DNA from 2 places in the Geobacillus sp. CCR genome. Region 1 is predicted to be linked to the other one. Evidence: a T-box and tRNA genes for the amino acid it is inferred to sense, from the RefSeq annotation. Region 1 holds a T-box; the other holds one or more tRNA genes.
What was found. The T-box of region 1 lies ahead of ACVBDQ_RS08595 (valine--tRNA ligase). A T-box ahead of a tRNA ligase gene usually reads a tRNA of that ligase, here a tRNA-Val.
Positions count from the first base shown of each region.

Region 2: it has a tRNA-Val gene. The T-box ahead of ACVBDQ_RS08595 (valine--tRNA ligase) is inferred to sense a tRNA for this amino acid. The anticodon was not compared.

Region 1 is NZ_JBREBQ010000013.1:42,319-45,732, reverse strand. Features, by position in the region: gene ACVBDQ_RS08595 (valine--tRNA ligase) at 1-1,478, opposite strand, end outside; T-box leader at 1,579-1,814, opposite strand; gene ACVBDQ_RS08590 (hypothetical protein) at 1,954-2,142, shown strand; gene ysxE (spore coat protein YsxE) at 2,181-3,212, opposite strand; gene spoVID (stage VI sporulation protein D) at 3,256-3,414, opposite strand, start outside.
Region 2 is NZ_JBREBQ010000005.1:74,798-78,211, reverse strand. Features, by position in the region: gene metC (cystathionine beta-lyase) at 1-580, shown strand, start outside; gene ACVBDQ_RS04195 (HD-GYP domain-containing protein) at 619-1,623, opposite strand; tRNA gene ACVBDQ_RS04190 (tRNA-Val) at 1,817-1,889, shown strand; gene ACVBDQ_RS04185 (AAA family ATPase) at 2,168-2,713, shown strand; gene hsdR (type I restriction-modification system endonuclease) at 2,920-3,414, shown strand, end outside.

The DNA of each region.
Region 1 (3,414 bases):
ACCCAGAAGAAAATGATGTCATAGCCGGTGACAAGCACATCGGTCGGGTAGTAGCGCTTGTAATCCGGCGATTCCACATCCGGCCATCCCATTGTCGAGAACGGCCAAAGCGCCGAACTGAACCATGTATCAAGCACATCCGGGTCTTGTTCCCAATTTTCAATGTCCGCTGGCGGTTCATGGTCGACGTAAATTTCGCCTGTTTCTTTATGGTACCATGCCGGAATCCGGTGCCCCCACCAAAGCTGGCGTGAAATGCACCAGTCGCGGATGTTCTCAAGCCAATGCAAATACGTTTTCTCAAACCGCTCCGGCACGAACTGCACTTTGCCGTCCGTTTGCTGCAGCTTGATGGCGGCTTCGGCGAGCGGCTTCATTTTCACAAACCATTGCGTCGACAAATACGGCTCAACGACCGCGCCGCTCCGCTCGCTATGACCGACGGAGTGCACGTGCTCTTCGATTTTGAACAAAACGCCTTGCTCTTGCAAATCGCGGACGATCTGCTTCCGGCATTCAAACCGGTCAAGCCCCTGGTATTGCATGGCGTTTTCGTTCATCGTGCCGTCTTCGTTCATGACGAGAATGCGCGGCAAGTTGTGGCGATTGCCGATTTCAAAGTCGTTCGGGTCGTGCGCCGGCGTAATTTTGACCGCTCCGGAGCCGAACTCCATATCGACATATTCGTCGGCAATGATCGGAATTTCGCGGCCAACGATCGGCAGTTTCACCATTTTGCCGATCAAGTGCTTGTACCGCTCGTCATCGGGGTGCACAGCGACCGCCGTATCGCCGAGCATCGTTTCCGGACGGGTCGTCGCCACTTCAATGCAGCCGGAGCCGTCGGCGAGCGGATAGCGCAAATGGTAGAGCGCGCCTTTCACTTCTTTATAAACAACCTCAATGTCCGACAAAGCGGTTTTCGTCACCGGGTCCCAGTTGATGATGTACTCGCCGCGGTAAATAAGCCCTTTCCGGTAGAGCGAGACGAACACTTCGCGCACCGCTTTTGAGAGCCCTTCATCGAGTGTGAACCGCTCGCGCGTGTAATCGAGGCCAAGCCCCAACTTCGCCCATTGGCTGCGAATATGGCCGGCGTATTCTTCCTTCCACTTCCACGTTTCTTCTAAAAATTTTTCCCGGCCTAAATCGTAGCGCGACAGCCCTTGCTGGCGCAGCTTCTCTTCCACTTTCGCCTGGGTGGCGATGCCGGCGTGATCCATTCCCGGAAGCCACAAAACGTCATACCCTTGCATCCGCTTCATGCGCGTAATGATGTCTTGCAGCGTCGTATCCCACGCGTGCCCCAGATGCAGTTTGCCGGTGACGTTGGGCGGTGGAATGACGATCGTAAACGGTCGTTTGTTCGGATCACCGGTCGCTTCAAAAAATTTTCCTTTCAGCCACCATTCGTAGCGCCCCGCTTCGACCGCGCGGTGGTCGTATTTGGGCGGCATCGACACTTCGTGCTGTGCCATGTTTCATTTCCCTCCTTCAACATGATGGACAATGCGGCCGACGGCGGCTTCCCATTGAGCAATGCCGCGCAGCCGGCAAGCAAAAAAGCCCCTTTCATCCCAAAAGGACGAAAGGAGCTGCTTTCGCGGTACCACCTTTTTTCTTAAGCCCAAAGGCTTAAGCGCTTCATTGGCATAACGGCATGATGCCGGCTTCCTCTACTCGGCAGCAGCGCCTTTCAAAGAAGCAGCTCAAGGGCGACCTTCCAGCAGCCGTCATCCTAGGAAATCTCGCAGCTTCTGATTTCCCTCTCTGCAGGCGCGGACCGCTGTACTCTTCCCCGTCTTCGCTTTTGTCATCATTGTTCGATTATTATACTACCATTGTCCATCATCTTTGCCAAGTTTTTATTTATTTATTCCATCCGTGTGCATTTGGTGACAAACCACCGCACGTTTCATATTGTATAGTAAACCGGAGAAGGAGGGAATGTCGATGCGGCGATTCAACCCGTATTCGTGGCCGCCGTGGCTTCGGCAAGTGCGCGCCGTCTGCGCCCAAGTGATCATCCCGCTCACCATTTTTCAAGCGATCCGCACTATTTTTCTGCCAACGACGTTTGATGTCATTTTATTGGCCATCTTCGTTTTCATTGCCGTGGCGCTCCATCTGGAATGGATTTAGTGGGACGCCATTTTGTTTGGGCTGGATTCAAAATCGATTTAACCATTGCTGCTTTCATCCGCCGGCGGTTCGTTGTCCACCGCTTCTTCCTGCTGCCGCGCGGCGTCGCGTTGGACAAGGTGCATAACGAGCGCCTCCATATTTTTGAACGCCAAATAACGACGCTGCAACGCGGCCACATATTCCCGTTCGTTCCGCTCGTTCCGCGAAGCGGCCTCATACCGCTCCAAACAGCGGACAAACCCACGCGGCTCCGCCAAATGGCTGTATAAAAACGCCCGCTCCCCGTCGGACAGCGGCAGCTCCTTCTCGTACTCCCCCATCCCTTCAAGCCACTCGCGCCCAAGCGGCGGCATTGTCTGTACGTGAAAACGGAGCGCGGCGATCACATCAAAGAGCGGCGAATTCCAATGCGCCCGCTCCCAACTGATCCAATACGGCGGGATATAGTGGGAGAGGCGCGCTTTGCCGTGCACCCAGGCGATGCGCCATTGCTTCGTCTCTTTGAGCGTCTCTTCCCACACATCGAGCCGTTCTTCAGCGAACGAGTACGCGCGCATCACCTCATGAAAATAGGTGCAGCATTGGAGCTGAAACGGAGACACGTACCACGCCGCTTCGTACCGCTCAATCCGTTCTTCCCAAACCATCCGCGCCCGTTGCCATTCGTCCTTTTTTTGCTTTCGGTACGCCGCCGCCTCTTCCTCACTCACCTCGATCGTACGGACGGTGGCGCGATGGAGGCGGGCGAGCTCGCGAAAAAAGGCGTCCACCGCATCCTTCTCCACCTTTGATTCGCCGTCATGCCATGCTTGCAAATAATAAAGACGGCCGCCTTCTGTGGCAAACAGCGACCGCCGCCGCGTCAGGTAAAGCGGGAGACAACGGGGGCCGCCATGCTGAAGAGACTGCCAAACGGCGGCGGCTTCTTGCTCGCTTTCAAGCGGCTTTAAAGCGAAAACGCCGCGGTTCGTGTATACCTTGACGGCTTTGCCTCGCTGCTCCATGCGCACTGGACGAAGACCGTACTGGGCGAGCACAGCATCATATCGGTCAGACTGTGAGGTCATCGTTACGCCCCCTTATCCGCAAAAGAAACGGAAAGCGTCCCTTTCATGAGAAAGGACGGCTTCCCGCCATGGCCGGAATATACAGCAGCTGCCCCTCGTGCACGTCATCTGGGCTTTCCAAATCATTGGCGCGCAAAAGCTGTGAGACGGTCACATCATACCGTTCGGCAATCTTGTCCAATGAATCTCCTTGCTGGACGAT
Region 2 (3,414 bases), on a different contig from region 1:
TTTAGCCGGCCATAGCGACGTCGTCGCCGGATTGGCCGTGGTGAAAGATGAAGAGTTGGGAAAAGAGCTGTACAAACTGCAAAACGCATTTGGCGCTGTCCTTGGCGTCCAAGATGCGTGGCTTGTGCTGCGGGGATTAAAAACGCTCCACGTTCGGCTGAAGCAGTCGTCCGAATCCGCCCTGGTCATCGCTGAGTATTTGGCGCGCCATCCGAAAGTGGAAGATGTGTATTATCCGGGGCTTTCGCACCACCCAGGCCATGACATCCAGCGCCATCAGGCGGCCGGGTTTGGCGCTGTGCTGTCGTTCCGTTTAGCCGATGAAGAAGCGGCTCGGACGTTCGTCCGAAACGTCCGCCTGCCCGTGTTCGCCGTCAGCCTTGGGGCTGTCGAGTCAATTTTATCGCACCCAGCGAAAATGTCGCATGCGGCGATGCCAAAAGAAGAGAGGCTCCGGCGCGGCATTACCGACGGCTTGCTGCGGCTGAGCGTCGGACTTGAGGATGTCAACGATTTGATCGCCGATTTTGAGCAGGCGCTGTCGTTTGTGAAAGAGCGGCCGTCAGTTTCAACGCCATAGCCATCAGCCCGCCAAGCCTTCACAGCTTGGCGGGCGGGTCAAGATGCCGCTGAGGTTGACAACAGCCGCTCCTCTTTTAAGTGCTTCAAAAAGAGATCGACGAGTTCGCTGTCCCACTGCGTTCCCTTTCCTTTTCTCAAGATGTCTGCCGCTTGATGAATATCCATCCCTTTACGGTACGGACGATCGGAAGTCATGGCGTCAAATGCATCGGCCACGGCGATGATTTTGCCAAACAACGGAATCTCGTCGCCTGTTAAACCGTCTGGATATCCTTTCCCATCGATGCGTTCGTGATGGGAGCGGATGCCGGCTAACAGCGGCTCAATCGCTTCGATCGGCCTAATCTCGCGCAAAATGGCTTCTCCAAGGGCGGGGTGTTTTTTGATCCGGGCAAATTCATCATCGCTTAGCTTTCCCACTTTAAGCAAAATGGCATCGGGAACGCCGATCTTTCCGATATCATGCAGTAGAGCGGAACGATACAAGGCATCAAGCTGTTCATTCGGAAGGGAAAGCTTTTCCACAATCGCGAGTGCGTAACGGGCCACGCGCAGCGAGTGCCCAGCTGTATAAGGATCGCGGGCGTCAAGCGCCGCTGTCAGGACAGTGATGAAACGGTTGAGCAGTTCTTTGTTCGTTCGGTCGCGTCGATGCACAGCGTCGATCATATGATTAAATCCGCGAAGTAAATAGGCAAATTCATCGGTATACACATTGTGGGCGACGGGTTTATACGTTTCGTTTTCCGCCCGTTTCATATGACTTAACAGCACACTGACCGGCTCATGGATCTCATCGACCAACAAGCGAGTCAAGAAAACGGAAAACGCGATCGAAAACAGCAAAATCACGGCTGCCCAGGGCCAATACGACCAATGGGATGCACTCGGTCCGGCGAGCGACCATTTGATTTCCATCGCTAAGCTGAACAATAAAACAGGAAATGTACTGCTGAACAAGACCGTCAGCTGCAGTTTCATTTTGAGCGGCACCGGAAGCGGCGTGCGTTTTTCATCAATTCCCCCAGCCTTTGCAAGCAAATTCTCGTTTGATAGAACAATCAGAATGTAGAAAAAATACGATGTCGAACCGTTCCAACACGCATTATTCCTTTCGGGGAAGGCACCTTTCCTTTTTTCATCATGAATAGCGATTTTTTTAAAAAAAGTTGTTGACAACCTGTATGCTCGTCTATATAATTAGAAATGTGTTCGATAGCGAACAACAAAATATGATTCCGTAGCTCAGCTGGGAGAGCGCCACCTTGACAGGGTGGAGGTCGCTGGTTCGAGCCCAGTCGGAATCATCGAGTGAAATCCCTTGAGCTAGAAGGCTTCAAGGGATTTTTTGTTTATCCCGAATCTGTGACAGAAGTGTATCCAAAATGCTGGGAAGCCCAATCGTGCCGAGACTTCGACTCCATTTCGAATGTTCACCTATTAGGTGAAAAACCCCGAGTGCAATATTTTGTTGATTGATCCAGTTTTCTTGGCAGCTTTGAACGCGTCTTTATCACGGATTCAGGTTTATGTTGTCGTTTTTATTACCACGGGTAATAAAACTATATTGAGCAGGTAAAAAGGGATGCATATGAAAAATCATCAAACAAGAACAGTCTATGTCATATCAGGCCCCGCTGGAGTTGGCAAATCAACAATTTCAACAGCATTGGCGAACAAGTTGGAGCGTAGTGCGTATATTTCCGGCGATGACATCAGCCATATGCATATCAATGGACGGAAAAAACCGTGGGAAAGTAAAGAAGAGCTTTCACTAATTTGGGATAATATTCTAAGTCTTGCAAGAAATTTTGTAAAATACGGCAATGATGTGGTAGTGGATTATATTGCCTTTCCCCAAGAAGCGATATGGTTGTATGAAAATGTAAAGGATTTAAACGTAACGGTTATGTATGTTGTTTTGTGGGCAGATGGGAAAACGTTAAGGCAAAGGGATGAGATGAGGGCCCCCGAGCAACAAATGGGGGAACGCTGCCTCATTTTGCTGAATGAGTTCCATGCATCAGGATTCGATCGAAAGCATCTTTTGGATACTAGCGGGAAACGTAAGGATGACATAGATGAGATGATTGATGAAATCATGAGCAATCAAAGATTTCGAATTGGTTAAAAGATGTTTCATTGGCGCTGCTCTTTCCTTGCCATCGCGAGTTGATTCTCACATCAGCAATGACACTGAGGACAGCAACCGCCCTTGTTCGCTTTTTTATGGTCCTGTCTGGGAACACAAACAGCCCGTTTTCAGCGGGCTTTTTTTCATGATATGATAATGGCAAAAGAAGAAAGTTGCAAAAGAGACAAAGATGAGGGATGGACATGGCGCATAACTTTCAATTTCTAGAAGGAAAATGGGATGTGCTTGCCCGAGTAGGGGAGACGGCCGAGCGGCATGTGCATCAAAACCCAAACGTGGCGATCAGCGAGCTGCGAAAGTTGGCCGAGGCGATGACGAAATACATATTGGCGCTCGAAGGCATTCGCGAAGAGCGCGGCACCGATCAGCAAGACCGCCTCAAGGTGCTGCTGTATGAACAAATCATCCCAAAAGAGATATATGACATCTTCACGATGATCCGCTTAAAAGGCAATCAAGCGGTGCATGATCCCCATTATGGGGACGTGCATGAGGCAAAGACGCTATTGCACATGGCGTTTCGCCTAGCTGTATGGTTTATGGAAGTGTACGGTGACTGGTCGTTCGAAGCTCCCCAGTATCGAGAGCCGCTGCCGCCATCATCTGAATCGACGGATGAACTGAATCGGCTCATCGAATCGTATAAACAGCGGCTTGCCGACTTGGAAGCGGAGCTT